One region of the Pseudomonas trivialis genome, then DNA from elsewhere that is predicted to be linked to it. Evidence: predicted binding sites of a transcription regulator. Region 1 holds the regulator's gene; the other holds the start of a gene.
What was found. Region 1 encodes FliA, which starts transcription of late flagellar genes. Its sites were predicted from a motif close to CTAAAGTTTNNNNNNNNNNNGCCGNTAA; they were not measured.
Positions count from the first base shown of each region.

Region 1 (7,995 bases):
GATCAAGGGGGTGCGCAAGAAGTTGTCCCAGGACCTGGGCTTCCTGATGCCCACCGTGCACATCCGTGACAACCTCGACTTGGCGCCCAGCGCCTACCGTCTGACCCTGATGGGCGTGATTCTCGCCGAAGCCGAGATCTACCCGGACCGGGAGCTCGCGATCAACCCGGGCCAGGTGTTCGGCAGCCTCAACGGCATCACCGCCAAAGATCCGGCTTTTGGTCTGGACGCGGTGTGGATCGAAGTCAGCCAGCGCAGCCAGGCGCAATCGCTCGGTTACACCGTGGTGGACGCCAGCACCGTAGTTGCTACCCACCTCAACCAGATCCTCTACAAGCACTCCCACGAGCTGATCGGTCACGAGGAAGTCCAGCAATTGATGGGTTTGCTGGCCAAGGCCTCGCCAAAACTCGCCGAAGAGCTGGTGCCGGGCGTGCTCTCGTTGTCGCAGTTGCTCAAGGTGCTGCAGGCGCTGTTGGCCGAACAGGTGCCGGTACGCGACATTCGCAGCATTGCCGAGGCTATCGCCAACAATGCCGCCAAGAGTCAAGATACCGCCGCGCTGGTGGCTTCGGTGCGGGTCGGATTGTCCCGCGCAATCGTGCAAAGCATTGTAGGGCTTGACTCCGAGCTGCCTGTTATCACCTTGGAGCCAAGGTTGGAACAGATTTTGCTCAATAGTATTCAGAAGGCAGGATTAGGCCAGGAAGAGGGCGTTCTGCTGGAGCCAAGCATGGCTGAAAAACTGCAGCGTTCGTTGATCGACGCCGCACAGCGCCAGGAAATGCAGGGCCAGCCGGTGATTCTGCTGGTGGCAGGCCCGGTCCGAGCGATGTTGTCGCGGTTTGGACGCCTGGCAGTACCGAATTTGCACGTATTGGCTTACCAGGAAATTCCTGACAATAAGCAAGTGACTATCGTCGCGACAGTAGGGCCCAACGGCTGAGGTAGTGGGTTATGCAAGTGAAGCGTTTTTTCGCCGCCGATATGCGTCAGGCCATGAAACTGGTGCGTGATGAGCTGGGCGCCGATGCTGCCATTATCGGCAACCGCCGCATCGCCGGCGGTGTGGAGCTGACGGCTGCCCTGGATTACACCCCCCAGGCCCTGGCGCCACGCGTGCCGAACATGGAACTCGAAGACGAGCTGCGCAAGACCGCCTCGCGCATTGTGTCGGCCCAGGCCGAGCTCAGCATGCGCGGCGACAGCGACACCACCACCAATCGCCAGCTGTTCGCCGGCCTGCCGTTGACCGCTGCCGAGCCGCTGGTGGAGCCGACTTTCGTCGAGCCGCCGCGTCCTGCCGCACCGGCCCCGGCTGCCGCCGTCGACCAGCGCGTGTTCGATTCGATGCGCTTTGAACTCAACGGCCTGCGCGAACTGCTCGAAGTACAACTGGGCTCGCTGGCCTGGAACCAGTTGCAAGGCAGCAAGCCGCAACAGGCCAACCTGTGGCGTCGCCTGCAACGCATCGGCCTGTCTGGCCCGCTGTCGCGCGACCTGCTGGCGCTGACCGGCAACATCGAGGAGCCCCGTCAGGCCTGGCGCATGCTGCTGGCGCACTTGGCGCGAATGATCGCCACCCCGGAAATCGAACCCCTCGAAGAGGGCGGTGTGATCGCCATGGTCGGCCCTGCCGGCATGGGCAAGACCACCACCCTGGCCAAGCTGGCCGCCCGTTACGTGCTCAAGTACGGCGCCAACAACATCGCGCTGGTGAGCATGGACAGCTACCGCATTGGCGCCCAGGAACAGCTCAAGACCCTCGGCCGCATTCTCAATGTGCCGGTGACCCACGTCGACCCGGGCCAGTCCCTGGCCAACGCCCTCGACCCGCTGCTGCGCAAGCGCGTGGTGCTGATCGACACCGCCGGCCTGCAAGCCAGCGATCCGGCGTTGCGCATGCAGCTGGAAAGCCTGGCCGGCCGTGGGATCAAATCGAAAAATTACCTGGTGCTTGCAACCACCAGCCAGAAACAGGTTCTTACCGCTGCGTATCACAGTTACAAGCGCTGCGGTCTGGCCGGCTGCATCCTCACCAAGCTCGACGAAACCGCGAGCCTGGGCGAGGTGCTGAGCCTGGCAATCAGCCATGAATTACCGGTCGCCTACCTGACCGACGGCCCGCGGATCCCGGATGATCTGCATCTGCCGCGTCGTCATCAGTTGGTCAGCCGTGCCGTGAGTGTGCAAATGCAAGACGAGCCTAGCGAGGAAGCGATGGCTGATATGTTCGCCGACCTTTACCACAACCCGGCAAAACGGGTCGGTTGAGGCAGGATGAACACCGTGAAATGTACCTACATCGATGGTCTGCAAGCGATTCAAGCGGCCAAGCCATGTAGCCTGCGTCTAAGCAAGACAAGGTAAAGAAATAAAATGGGCAGCATGCATCCCGTACAGGTGATCGCGGTGACCGGCGGCAAAGGTGGCGTCGGGAAAACTAACGTGTCAGTGAATTTGTCCCTGGCCCTGGCAGAGCTTGGCCGTCGCGTCATGCTGCTGGACGCTGACCTGGGCCTGGCGAACGTGGACGTTCTGCTGGGGCTGACCCCCAAACATACCCTCGCCGATGTGATCGAAGGGCGCTGTGAGCTGCGCGATGTGCTGCTGCAGGGGCCCGGCGGGATCCGCATCGTGCCGGCTGCCTCCGGCACCCAGAGCATGGTGCACCTGAGCCCGGCGCAGCATGCCGGCCTGATCCAGGCGTTCAGCGATATCGGCGACAACCTCGACGTATTGGTGATCGACACCGCCGCCGGCATCGGCGAGTCCGTGGTCAGCTTTGTGCGCGCCGCGCAGGAAGTGCTGCTGGTGGTGTGCGACGAGCCCACTTCGATCACCGACGCCTACGCCCTGATCAAACTGCTTAACCGTGACTACGGCATGAACCGCTTCCGCGTGCTGGCCAACATGGCCCAGAGCCCGCAGGAAGGGCGCAACCTGTTCGCCAAACTGACCAAGGTCACGGATCGTTTTCTCGATGTCGCCCTGCAATACGTCGGCGCAGTTCCCTACGACGAATGCGTGCGCAAGGCTGTGCAAAAACAGCGTGCGGTCTACGAAGCATTCCCTCGTTCCAAGTGCGCGCTGGCATTCAAGGCGATTGCCCAGAAGGTCGATACCTGGCCGCTGCCCGCCAACCCGCGCGGGCATCTGGAGTTCTTCGTCGAACGATTGGTGCATCAGACAAGCGCGGGTCCTGTGCTATGACATCCAGCGGCTACAACCTCTATAAAAAATCGGCACGCGACAGCCAGGGCGAACTGATCGAGCGCTATGCGCCGCTGGTCAAGCGCATCGCCTATCACTTGCTGGCACGCCTGCCGGCCAGTGTGCAGGTCGAAGACCTGATCCAGGTCGGCATGATCGGCTTGCTTGAAGTGTCGACCAAGTACGATGCGAGCAAGGGCGCCAGTTTCGAGACGTATGCGGGTATTCGCATACGTGGCGCGATGCTCGATGAAGTGCGTAAAGGGGATTGGGCGCCGCGTTCGGTGCACCGCAATACGCGGATGGTCAGTGACGCAATTCGCTCAATTGAAGCAAAAACCGGTCGCGACGCTAAAGATCATGAAGTTGCGGCCGAACTCCAATTGAGTCTCGATGATTATTACGGGATTTTGAACGATACCTTGGGCAGCCGCCTGTTCAGTTTCGACGACCTGTTGCAGGACGGCGAACACGAAGGGCTGCATGAGGATGGCGCGAGTGCGCATATGGAGCCGTCACGCGACCTGGAAGATGAACGTTTCCAGGGTGCACTGGCGGACGCCATTGCCAACTTGCCGGAGCGTGAGCGCCTGGTCCTGGCGCTGTACTACGACGAAGAGCTGAACCTCAAGGAAATCGGTGAGGTCCTGGGGGTCAGCGAATCGCGTGTCAGCCAGTTGCATAGCCAGTGCGCAGCCCGTTTGCGGGGGCGTTTGGGAGAGTGGCGCGCGCGCTGACAGGCAGTGTGGGGACACTGCAGACGATACCGCGAGGGTCACGACCTTCGCGGGTTCGACCCGTGGTGGACCCGGCAGTCCTTTTTGTGTAACGCCTGTTGATTGAAATGGCGCGTCCAGGTGCTGGGCGCGTTTAAGACTGCTTGGAGGTCGAATTGGACAAGAACATGAAAATCCTCATCGTTGATGACTTCTCAACGATGCGGCGGATCATAAAAAACCTGTTGCGTGACCTTGGGTTCACAAACACGGTCGAGGCGGATGACGGCATTACGGCGATTCCGATCCTCAACAGCGGCAGCATCGACTTTCTGGTAACCGACTGGAACATGCCGGGCATGACCGGCATCGACTTGTTGCGCCACGTGCGTGCTGACGAAAAGCTGCGCAGCCTGCCTGTACTGATGGTGACCGCCGAAGCCAAGCGTGAACAGATTATCGAAGCCGCCCAGGCCGGGGTAAACGGTTACGTAGTCAAGCCATTCACGGCATTGGCGCTAAAAGAGAAGATCGAAAAAATCTTCGAACGCATCCACGGCTAATGCCATCGCGGGGGAGCTATGGAGCAGAAAGAAACAACATTGGGCGATTTTGAGTCGACCCTGAAAAAACATGCTCACCAGTTGGTCGACAGCCTTGAAAAAGGCCATTTCGGCGACGCGGTGCAGTTGATCCATGAGCTTAACCAGACCCGTGACCGCGGCCTGTACCAGGAAGTGGGCAAGCTCACGCGCGAGCTGCACAGTGCGATCGTCAATTTCCAGATTGACCCGCACATGCCCCAGGCCGAAGAAATTTCGCAGATCACCGATGCCACCGAACGCCTGTCCTATGTGGTCAAGCTGACCGAGGCGGCGGCCAACCGCACCATGGACCTGGTGGAAAACGCCACGCCTCTGGTCAATGGCATGGCCACCGAGGCCCATGCGCTCAGCCACGACTGGGGGCGCTTCATGCGTCGCGAAGTGGGTGCTGAGGAGTTTCGTGAACTGGCCCGCCGGGTCGACGGTTTTCTGTCGCGCAGCGAACAGGAAAACCGCACGGTGGCGAGCAACCTCAACGATATTCTGCTGGCCCAGGATTACCAGGACCTCACCGGTCAGGTGATCAAGCGCGTGACCCAACTGGTTACCGAAGTGGAAAGCAACCTGCTCAAACTGGTGCTCATGGCCGGGCAGGTCGATCGTTTTGCCGGCATCGAACATGACCGCGCGGCGATCCTCTCGGAAAAAGATCCACAAAAACATCTCGCCAAGGGTGAAGGTCCTCAGATTCATGCCGATAAACGTGAAGACGTTGTGTCAGGTCAGGATGATGTCGATGACCTGTTATCCAGTTTAGGCTTCTAAGGAGCACCCACATGAGCTTCGGCGCCGATGAAGAAATCCTTCAGGATTTCCTTGTAGAGGCCGGCGAAATTTTAGAGCAACTGTCCGAACAACTGGTCGAGCTGGAAAGCCGACCGGATGATGCGAACCTGCTCAATGCAATTTTTCGCGGTTTTCACACTGTAAAAGGGGGCGCCGGCTTCCTCCAGCTCCATGAGCTGGTGGAGTGCTGCCACATCGCCGAGAACGTGTTCGACATCCTGCGCAAGGGTGAACGGCAGGTCGACTCGGAGTTGATGGACGTGATTCTCGAAGCACTGGATGCGGTCAACGGCATGTTCAGCGAAGTGCGCGAACGTGCCCCGATCACCGCCGCCACCCCGGAACTGCTGGCCGCCCTGGCGCGTCTGGCAGAGCCGGCTGCCGAGGCCCCCGCCGTAGCTGCGCCTGCACCGGTGGCCGAGCCTGAGCCCGAGCCGGATGTTACCGACAGCGAGTTCGAACAGTTGCTCGATTCGCTCAACGCCGTGAAGGCCGAGGCCGAAGCACCGCAAGCGCCACAGCCACCGGCTGCTGCACCTGCCGCGCCGACCAGCGAAGACATCACCGACGCCGAATTCGAATCCCTGCTCGACCAGTTGCATGGCAAGGGTCAGTTCGCTGCCGACGCCGTGGCACCGGTCGCCGCGCCGCCCGCAGTTGCAGCGAGCGCCAGCACCGATATCACCGACGACGAATTCGAAGCCTTGCTCGATCAACTGCACGGCAAGGGCACCTTTGCTGTCGATGCCTTGCCGGAAGTCGCCGCGACGGCGCCTGCCGCTGCCGCGCCAGCCGCCCCTGCTGCCGGCGCAGCACCGGCCGGTGACGGGTTGATCAGCGATCACGAATTCGAAGCCTTGCTCGACGAACTGCACGGCAAGGGCAAGTTCACCGAAGTGGCCCCGGCCGCAGCGGCGACTGCTGCGCCTGTGGCCGCCAAACCGGCACCTGCACCCGCAGCCGCTCCAGCCGCTCCAGCCGCCAAGCCCGCACCGGCACCTGCCGCAGCACCTGCACGCGCCCCGGCTGCCGCCGTGGCCGAAAAGCCAGTCACCACCGAAGCCGAGACCACCGTACGGGTAGACACCGCGCGCCTGGACGACATCATGAACATGGTGGGCGAACTGGTGCTGGTGCGTAACCGCCTGGTGCGCCTGGGCCTGAGCAGTGGCGATGAAGCCATGCAAAAGGCCGTGTCGAACCTCGACGTGGTCACCGCCGACCTGCAGACCGCGGTGATGAAAACGCGCATGCAGCCGATCAAGAAAGTCTTCGGCCGCTTCCCGCGCCTGGTTCGCGACCTGGCACGCCAGCTCAAGAAAGAAATCAACCTGGAACTGGTGGGCGAAGAAACCGACCTCGACAAGAACCTCGTCGAGGCCCTGGCCGACCCGTTGGTCCACTTGGTGCGCAACGCCGTCGACCACGGCGTCGAAACCCCTGAAGAACGTGAAGCGGCGGGCAAGTCGCGCAACGGCAAGGTGATTCTGGCGGCCGAGCAGGAAGGCGACCATATTCTGCTGTCGATCACCGATGACGGCAAAGGCATGGACCCGGCGATTCTGCGCAATATCGCGGTCAAGCGCGGGGTGATGGACAAGGACGCCGCCGACCGCCTGACCGACACCGAGTGCTACAACCTGATCTTTGCCCCGGGCTTCTCGACCAAGACCGAGATCTCCGACGTGTCGGGCCGTGGCGTCGGCATGGACGTGGTGAAGACCAAGATCAGCCAGCTCAACGGCTCGATCAACATCTACTCGACCAAGGGCCAGGGCTCCAAGATCGTCATCAAGGTGCCGCTGACCCTGGCGATCATGCCGACCCTGATGGTGATGCTGGGCAACCAGGCGTTTGCCTTCCCGCTGGTCAACGTCAACGAGATCTTCCACCTCGACCTGTCGCGCACCAACGTGGTCGACGGCCAGGAAGTGGTGATCGTGCGCGACAAGGCCCTGCCGCTGTTCTACCTCAAGCGTTGGCTGGTGGCATCGGCCAAGCATGAAGAACAACGCGAAGGCCACGTGGTGATCCTGTCCGTGGGCACCCAGCGCATCGGCTTTGTGGTCGATCAGTTGGTTGGCCAGGAAGAGGTGGTGATCAAGCCATTGGGCAAAATGCTGCAGGGGACCCCGGGCATGTCGGGCGCGACCATCACCGGTGACGGTCGGATCGCGTTGATTCTCGATGTCCCGAGCATGCTCAAGCGTTACGCCGCACGGCGTATTTGATTTTGGTGGGGCTCAGGCGGTAACGCCCGCCCCACCTAACGGAGTGTTTATGGTAGTCAAGGTCCTGGTGGTGGACGATTCGGGTTTCTTCCGCCGCCGCGTCTCGGAAATTCTTTCCGCCGATCCAAGCATCCAGGTGGTCGGCACGGCCACCAACGGCAAAGAGGCGATTGACCAGGCAATTGCGTTGAAGCCGGACGTGATCACCATGGACTACGAGATGCCGATGATGGACGGCATCACGGCCGTGCGCCATATCATGCAACGCTGCCCCACCGCGGTATTGATGTTCTCCTCGCTCACCCACGAAGGCGCCCGAGTGACCCTCGACGCGCTGGACGCCGGCGCGGTGGATTTTTTGCCGAAGAATTTCGAAGACATCTCGCGCAACCCCGAGAAGGTCAAACAGATGCTGTGCGAGAAGGTGCACAGCATTGCGCGCAG
Region 1 covers NZ_CP142151.1:3,773,875-3,781,869, reverse strand. Annotated here, with positions in the region: gene flhA (flagellar biosynthesis protein FlhA) at 1-946, shown strand, start outside; gene flhF (flagellar biosynthesis protein FlhF) at 958-2,274, shown strand; gene fleN (flagellar synthesis regulator FleN) at 2,380-3,213, shown strand; gene fliA (RNA polymerase sigma factor FliA) at 3,210-3,950, shown strand; gene VRB54_RS16455 (chemotaxis response regulator CheY) at 4,118-4,492, shown strand; gene VRB54_RS16450 (protein phosphatase CheZ) at 4,511-5,299, shown strand; gene VRB54_RS16445 (chemotaxis protein CheA) at 5,311-7,551, shown strand; gene VRB54_RS16440 (chemotaxis response regulator protein-glutamate methylesterase) at 7,601-7,995, shown strand, end outside.

Region 2 (7,995 bases), 540 kb from region 1:
GAGAGCTATCAACCGTCTGGCCCGGTTCAACAAGAATCGCTGTGGCCACGCCGTCTCGAGGAGCTGTAATAGTCAAGGCACGCTTGGCTTCACTTTCGATCAGTTCTTGCTTGATGCCCGACAGTGAGCGCTGAATGCCCGCGAGTTGGTTTTCGTGCAGTGCCGAAAGACCGGCAAACTCGTGTTGTGTCTCCACCAGTTGCTGGTTGAGCACCGTCGTTTCGCGAGCCAGTCCTTGGAGAGTCTGATGTTGGCCCAGGAGCTCAGACTGACGCTGTTGAAGCTGATCCATTGAGATGTAGCCCTTATCCATCAACCCCTGATAACGATCAGCAGCATTTGTCGCCAGCGTTACAAGCTTTTCTTGACTGGCCGTCTGCTGCGCCAGAGTTCGCAACTGTCGTCGTAAACTGTCCAACTTGCTTTGCAGGCTTTGCCGCTCTTCAGCCTGAAGTTGCTGCTTCTTCGTGAACTCGGCGGTCAAAGAGTGCTGCCGCATAGCGAGTTGGTCGCTGACGTCCGCTTGAACTGGCCGCGCATCCCCCGCATAGCGCTCGCTGGAAATTCGAAAAAGTGGGGCTCCTCGCTTGATACGCTGGTCTTCATCGACAAATCGTTCCAGGACCAGCCCGTACTGAGGAGAATGTATTTTCAGTTGCCCCGAGAAGGGCACCAACTGGCCCGGCACAGTGATACGTTTTGTGTAACTGCCCCAGAGAAAAAAACTCACGACCGTTGTCGCGAACAATCCAGCAACCAGAGTGAGGATGGCGAAGGATACGGGTCTGGCGAGTACGATTTCTCCTAGCCAATTCGAGTGCTGAGAGCTCAATGCCTCGCGCCGGAACAACGTTTTCTCCGAGCTCAAAATTTACCCCTCATCTTCTTTCATCCTTGAACATCAACCTGGGCGATGCACAACTCATCCGGCAGAGCTAACCACTAGCTGGGCGATGCGTCACATCACATAAAAAATACGGCTAGAAAAAGTAAATTTTAACTGTCCCCGCTCGTTATCGATGTGAGCGCACCACCTGAAGCCGGTTACGGGGATGCGTAAAATTTTCAGCTCCGTTTCTAAAACCAACACACGAACAGTCCATGTAAGGAAGCGTTATTTTGGAAATTACAAATCGAGAGTCCGACGTCATAGAACTCTTAGCACAAGGCTTAACTAACAAGCAGATAGGCAAAGAGCTGGGTATAAGCAACCACACCGTAAGAGACCACATCTCATCAATGCTAAAAAAAACGAAAACTACCAATCGCGTTGAGTTGGCAGTATTTCGAGGAAAAATGAGGAAAACCCTCTTATGCTCGCAGCTTGATTAACACCTCAAACTCTAAATTTTGGCACCGGTTCGATCATCGCAGACTGGAATGACGACTTTTTGAAGGCGGCTGCGTGATTGTCCGCCTGAGTTATCAGTCTCACTTCATTCTCATGAGTAAGTCTTGCACGCTGAATGGCTCCATTGCCTTAACTGCGAACACTTGTAAGCGCCCGCATATAATTCCATTTATGCTATTCAAGCGAAGTAACGCAATAAGATAATAGCAAGCTTTTATTTTTCATGACCACCCTACATCTGTAGGGCGCTAGCATCTATTTACACGAAATCATAAGGGATAAGCAGGATATATTTCGTAACTTATCTGAGCTTGTCGAGCCGAGGCTTTAGTGTGTCGGTAATGCGTTGGCCAACTGGAAGTGTTATCGACTAACTGTTAGTTTCGGTAAAGGCTTTTAGCTGAATCTGCGTATCCTTCATGGATTTTTATCTTCTGTAATATAGTTGATTCTTGTAGCAGCGTCAGGCGGACGATACCTTCGGTTTTCAGAAAAACCAAATTCTGGAGAAAACCACGCACACCTGTCACCGAGTTCCCGATGACAGATGCCCTGTACCGACGCCGAATGCGCCAGCAAGCACAAGCTGGCCATTAAGGGGTTATTTCTGAGTTAGATGCAGGTGGTCCCCCGCGTGGCAATATGGCTATATAGCGCTACGAAAATTCTGCCTGACCGGAGGCGAGATTAGGATCAAGCCCCCAACCGCCGACTCTTTTGGGAGAAAGAGAATTTGATAGCCTCAATATGCGGACCTTCTCCTCAATCATTCTAAAGCTTACGAATTTGAGGCCGAGATAGTCTAAACGGAAGAAAAACGGCTATGGCGGGCTCAAACTGGATCATCTTTGGCTCCTATAAACGTCGATTTCACTAGAACGTGCGCCTGAGGTAATTATTAGACAAAAATTGTAAGTCCTGAGGTTTGTAATGCTTAGCAATGCTCCTTTGAGTACCAAGCTGCTGCTTATTCTGATTTTTCCTTTGCTCGGATTTCTGGCCTTTGCGGGCATTTTCATTGCGGACAAAAGCGATACGCTGGGGGCAATGAATCGCGCAGTTGCCGCCACCACCGCTGCACAGAAATTCAGCAATGTCGTGACAACCCTCCAACGCGAGCGCGGCGCCAGCGGCGTTTTTCTGGGCAGCGGTGGCAAGTCCATGCAAGACAAGCTCAAGGCCTTGCGCCAGGAGACCGACACGTCAATCGGCGCGCTGCGAGGGCAATCGAGCGAGGGTATTCCAGCCCCGAACGAGGCATTGCGCGCGCTGGGTGAGTTGGCCGCCTTGCGTTTGAAAGTCGATAACCTGGCGATTAACAACACAGAGTCCGGCGCTCTTTTTACCGACCTGATTAAAACCCTTGTGGGCTTCAATTATTCGTTGGAAGCCAGCATTGATGACCCCCAAATTTTGCGTGCGTTGGGCTCGCTCAATCAATTTGTCGATATGAAAGAGCGTGCCGGGCGCGAGCGCGTATTGCTGGGCCTGGCGTTCAATCAAAATCGATTCGACGCTGCGTTGCTGTCGCGCTTCAGCCGTAACCTCGGTGAGTTCTCTGGCTACTTTGAAGCCTTCCAGCGATGGGCTCCGGCAGCCTTCAAGAGCAAGCTGGATGCTGTCCTGCAACAACCCGGATCATTGGAAGTCGCACGCCTTCAGCGGCTCGGTTTTGATACGCCCCTGGGCAACCCGCTCAATATCAAACCTGAAGACTGGTTCAACCTTTCGACCAGTCGTATCGACCTCATGGCCGGCGTCGAAGCGGAGCTGGGCCAGAACGTGGTTGGCCTGGCCCATCACGAGCGTGACAATGCCGAACTCAGTCTGTATGTGGCCATAGCGACCGTCATAGTGATGTTGATCGCCTTGCTGTGGCTGGCGTTGGTGATCATCCGCAATATCAAGCGGGCGGTGACCGATGTGAACCGCACCCTTGCATCGCTTTCCACCCGCGACCTGACGGTGCGCACCCGCTACACCGGCAAGGACGAGTTTGGCGAAATATCACGCAACCTGGACAACATGGCGCTTCAGATAAGTGGCGTGGTCAGCGACATTGGCAGCGCCACGACGCAGGTTGCCACGGCTGCCGAGCAGTCCTCGGCGGTGGCTTTGCAGACCAGCCAGAACGTGGCACAACAGCGTCAGGGTACCGACCAGGTGGTGACCGCGATCAGCGAGATGAGCGCCACGGTCAAGGATGTGGCGCGCATCACCACCGACGCCGCTGAAATGTCACAGCGTGTCAACGCCAGCACCCTGCAGGGCAAGACTGAGATCGATAACACCGTCCGCTTGATCCAGGGCCTGGAAGTGCAGGCCGAACAAACCTCGAAGATCATCAACGAACTCAAACTCGAAAGCGATTCCATCTCTTCGGTGCTGGACGTGATTCGCGGTGTTGCCGAGCAAACCAACCTGCTGGCACTGAACGCCGCCATCGAAGCGGCGCGTGCGGGAGAGCAGGGCCGTGGTTTTGCGGTGGTTGCGGATGAAGTGCGCAATCTGGCCAAAAAGACCCAGGACTCCACGGTCAGCATCCAGAACATGATCGCCAACCTGCAGTCGGGTTCAGACCGCGCCGCTGTCTCCATGCAGGAGACCCTTGGCAAGGCGCAGGAAGGTGCGAGCAATGTGGTTCGTGCGGGCCACTTGCTCAATGAGATCGCCGAAGGCATCGCGTCCATCAGCGACCGTAACATCCAGGTAGCGTCCGCTGCCGAGGAGCAAAGCTTGGTGGCCGAAGAAATTCATCGCAACGTCAACGACATCAACTCACTGGTGATCCAGGTCAGCGCCGGCGCTGAGCAAACCGCCGCCACTAGCCGCGAGCTTGCTCGATTGGCCGAGCATCAACAGGGATTGGTGAGGCAGTTCAAGGTCAACTGACTTAACACCAAGGAGAAATCCCGCGAGCCAGAGGCTTCGCGGGATTTTCAGCCCAGGGCCAGCGAGCCCGTAAAAATATTTCAAACCCGCCCCTTGAAATCTTCTCTCCCGCACATAAATTCCCTTCACGCGACGCCGAATCAGGGTCGCGCTTTAAATCACTTGGATCTAATCAGGAGATTTTAAAATGGCTACTACTCTTTCCCTGGCCCCTCTGTTCCGTCAGTCGGTGGGCTTTGATCGCTTCAATGACCTGTTTGAGTCTGCGCTGCGCAGCGAGGCTCCAAACACCTATCCGCCTCATAACGTGGAAAAGCACGGTGATGACGAATATCGCATTGTCATTGCAGTCGCCGGGCTTACTGAGGCGGATCTGGATATCCAGGTCGAGAAGGGCGTTTTGACGGTTGTGGGTGACAAACGTGAAAGCGAGAAAGAGGTGACTTACCTGCACCAGGGCATTGCGCAACGGGCCTTCCGGTTGTCGTTCCGCCTGGCGGATCACATCGAGGTGCGCGGTGCTTCCCTGAACAACGGATTGCTGAGCATCAACCTGCTGCGCGTGGTGCCTGAAGAGGCCAAGCCCAAACGCATCACGATCGGTAGCGACAGTGATCCGCAACTGCGTCAGGTAAGCCTGCAGTGAGTAAAAAAGGGCCGGGCTGCCCGCGTGAAAACGCGGTCTACTCCGGCTGACAGCAAATGCCCCGACTTGTCGGGGCATTTGTTTTTATGTGACCTCATTGCACCGTGCAGATCCAGCGGTGATTGTGCCGATAAGGTGCACGGGTAAAGTGCACATCCGACACCAGATTCAAGCCGCGTTCGCGCAGCGCTTCGGTCAGTTGTACGAGTGTCTCTGCCTGGATAGTCATTGCGCTCACCTCGTCAGATTGACTGCGTTCATAATTCTTGACCGGGAGGACAATCTGCTAATTCAAATTTTCTACACCGCTGATTGAGAAAGCCGTTTACGCCAGAGCCTGACGATTAAACTGAATTTTCGACACTCATCTTTTTCTACCAAAAATAGCCATCAGGCGGGTCAGGCAGGCGGAGGTGTGAGATGAAGGAAATCGGCAGGCGGTTGAAACAGGAGCGGCAGCGCATGGGCCTGACACTCCAGAGGTTGGCTGAAATCGGTGGTGTTACGGCGGCAGAGCAGCGACGTTACGAACTCAGCGAGTCGATGCCAGCGGCTGATTACCTGGCGGCGCTGGCGAGCCATGGCATGGATGTGGTTTACGTCGTGACCGGGAAGAAACAGGCCGTGGTCAATATGTCCTGGGAAGAAGCGCAGGCGCTGTTGGACAGCCGGGCCATTGCCGATGACCTGTTCCAGAATGACGCGGACGAAGAGATCTATTTCAAGGTCACCCAACCGAACAAGGCCTGAACGACCACCGTTCGTCCATCAAGCGGCACTTGCCAGCCCACTGTGCTTCTCATGTTCAAGCGCGGATATCCCGAACGCCCAAGCGGAGAGCCAGCATGGAAATCGACGAGAACGCCCCAGGCAACATTTCACAGCAGCCCGTGACCCGAGGCACCGACAGCGAAACCGGTCACGATCCCAAGCGCGACGCGCCGGAGCAGTCGTTGCCGGCTGATGACGAGGAAGACATGTCTGACGTGGACGCTGCGGATTCGGTGGCGAGTGAGCATCCTGACAACTGAGGACCGCTCCATAACAAAAAGCCCGGCCATTGAGCCGGGCTTTTTGCATTCAGGGCAGTCACTGCGCGCAATGCCTTTTGCGCCAGACAAAGAAAAGCCCACGATGGGGGCGCGGGCTTAAAAGGTGTTCACTTAGGAGCTGAGTGGAGCTTAAGCGTGCGCCTGTGAAAACTGTGTGAAATGTCCTACGCATTGCAGCATTTTCAAAAAAATGTTCAACCCGCTCTCGTCGCGACCTGCCGCTCACCAGAACCAAAGCCTGCCGACAGTTTGTCCTTCAGAAACCCCACCAGCGCACTCACTGCCTTTGGCACATGGGGCGAATACGGCCGAATCAAGTAGATCTCATCGGCAAACGCACCCTTCAATCGCCAGCCCTTGAGCACTTGCTTGAGCGTGCCATTGACCAGCGCCGCGTGGGCGCTGAAATCCGGGAGCAGGGCAATGCCCAGGTGATTGAGCGCCGAGTCACGCAGTGCCTCGCTGTTATTGGTAGAAAAACTGCCGGCGATGGGCACGGTGATGCGTTCTGTCTTTTTAACGCCGCGCTCGAAGGTCCACGCGGGCTGGTCGGCGCCGCGCGGATAGTAAAGGCAGTTGTGGGCGCTGAGGTCGGCGGGTTCGCGGGGTTCGCCGTGGTGGTGCAGGTAGTCCTCGGTGGCGACCAGTACCGAGGCGGTGTCGCAGAGTTTCCAGGCGACGTGGGTTTCCGGCACCTGGAAGCCGTGGCGCACGGCCAGGTCGTAGCCTTCGGCGGCGAGTGAGCTTAAGGCATCGGACACGTCCAGCTGAATGCGAACCTGCTGGTGCTGACGCAGGAATTCGGGCAGATGCGGCACCAGTTGCTGACGCGCGAAGGCGACCGGAGCGGTGAGGCGCACCAGGCCACGGATTTCGCCGGCCGAGTCACGCACCGAGGAAAAGCTGCGGGCGATGTGCTCGTAGGCGCTGCGCACTTCGCGGGTCAGTGATCGCCCGGCGTCGGTGAGCCGCACGCTGCGTGTGGTGCGGGTGACCAGGCGGGTGCCGGTGGCGGCTTCCAGCTCGCAAATACGTTGGCTCACCGCCGATTTGCTCACGCCCAGGCGCGCAGCGGCAGCGGTGTAGGTGCCGTGTTCTTCCAGCACGGAGAGCCAGTGGATGTGCGTCCACAGGCCTTCGATCTCGGTTTTTTCCATGGGGCTATTGTTCGCCTGTGTGCACAATCAGTTCTGGATTCTGCTCTGGTTTGGGACAAAGCGGAAGCCTATGGTAGGTGCCAACGCTAATCGACCCGGGATCCGCTGCCATGACCACCACCCTCGAGCATTACATCAACGACCAGCGCGTCAGCCGCGATGATCGCTATCAGGACGTGTACAACCCCGCCACCGGTGAAGTCACCGGCCGCGTCGCCCTGGCCAGCCGCGACACCGTGGGCGAAGCGGTGGCCGCCGCCCAGGCTGCGTTTGCCGACTGGGCCGACACGCCGCCGATCCGCCGCGCCCGTGTGTTGTTTCAGTACCTGCACCTGTTGCGTGAGCGCAAGGACGAGCTGGCAAGCATCATCGTCGCCGAACACGGCAAGGTGTTCACCGATGCCCAGGGCGAAGTCGACCGTGGCATCGATATTCTCGAATTCGCCTGCGGCATCCCCAACCTGCTCAAGGGCGAGCACTCCGACCAGGTCTCCCGTGGCATGGACAACTGGACCCTGCGCCAGCCCCTGGGCGTGGTGGCGGGCGTGACGCCGTTCAATTTTCCGGTGATGGTGCCGATGTGGATGTACCCGATCGCCATCGCCGCCGGCAACACCTTCATTCTCAAGCCCAGCCCTACCGACCCGAGCGCCTCGCTGTTCATGGCCGAGCTGCTGCGTGAAGCCGGCTTGCCCCGGGGCGTGTTCAACGTGGTGCAGGGCGATAAGGAAGCGGTGGATGCACTGCTTGAACACCCGGACGTCAAAGCCCTGAGTTTTGTCGGCTCGACGCCGATTGCCCACTACATCTACGAGACCGGCGCGCGCAACGGCAAGCGCGTGCAGGGCCTGGGCGGTGCGAAAAACCACATGGTGGTGATGCCCGACGCCGATATCG
Region 2 covers NZ_CP142151.1:3,229,212-3,237,206, reverse strand. Annotated here, with positions in the region: gene VRB54_RS13910 (HlyD family secretion protein) at 1-850, opposite strand, end outside; gene VRB54_RS13905 (response regulator transcription factor) at 1,120-1,332, shown strand; gene VRB54_RS13900 (methyl-accepting chemotaxis protein) at 2,282-4,243, shown strand; gene VRB54_RS13895 (Hsp20 family protein) at 4,431-4,889, shown strand; gene VRB54_RS13890 (hypothetical protein) at 4,984-5,118, opposite strand; gene VRB54_RS13885 (helix-turn-helix transcriptional regulator) at 5,310-5,639, shown strand; gene VRB54_RS13880 (hypothetical protein) at 5,735-5,920, shown strand; gene VRB54_RS13875 (LysR family transcriptional regulator) at 6,136-7,098, opposite strand; gene VRB54_RS13870 (CoA-acylating methylmalonate-semialdehyde dehydrogenase) at 7,209-7,995, shown strand, end outside.
Region 2: the regulator FliA is predicted to act here: its motif matches at 2,123-2,150, upstream of VRB54_RS13900 (methyl-accepting chemotaxis protein).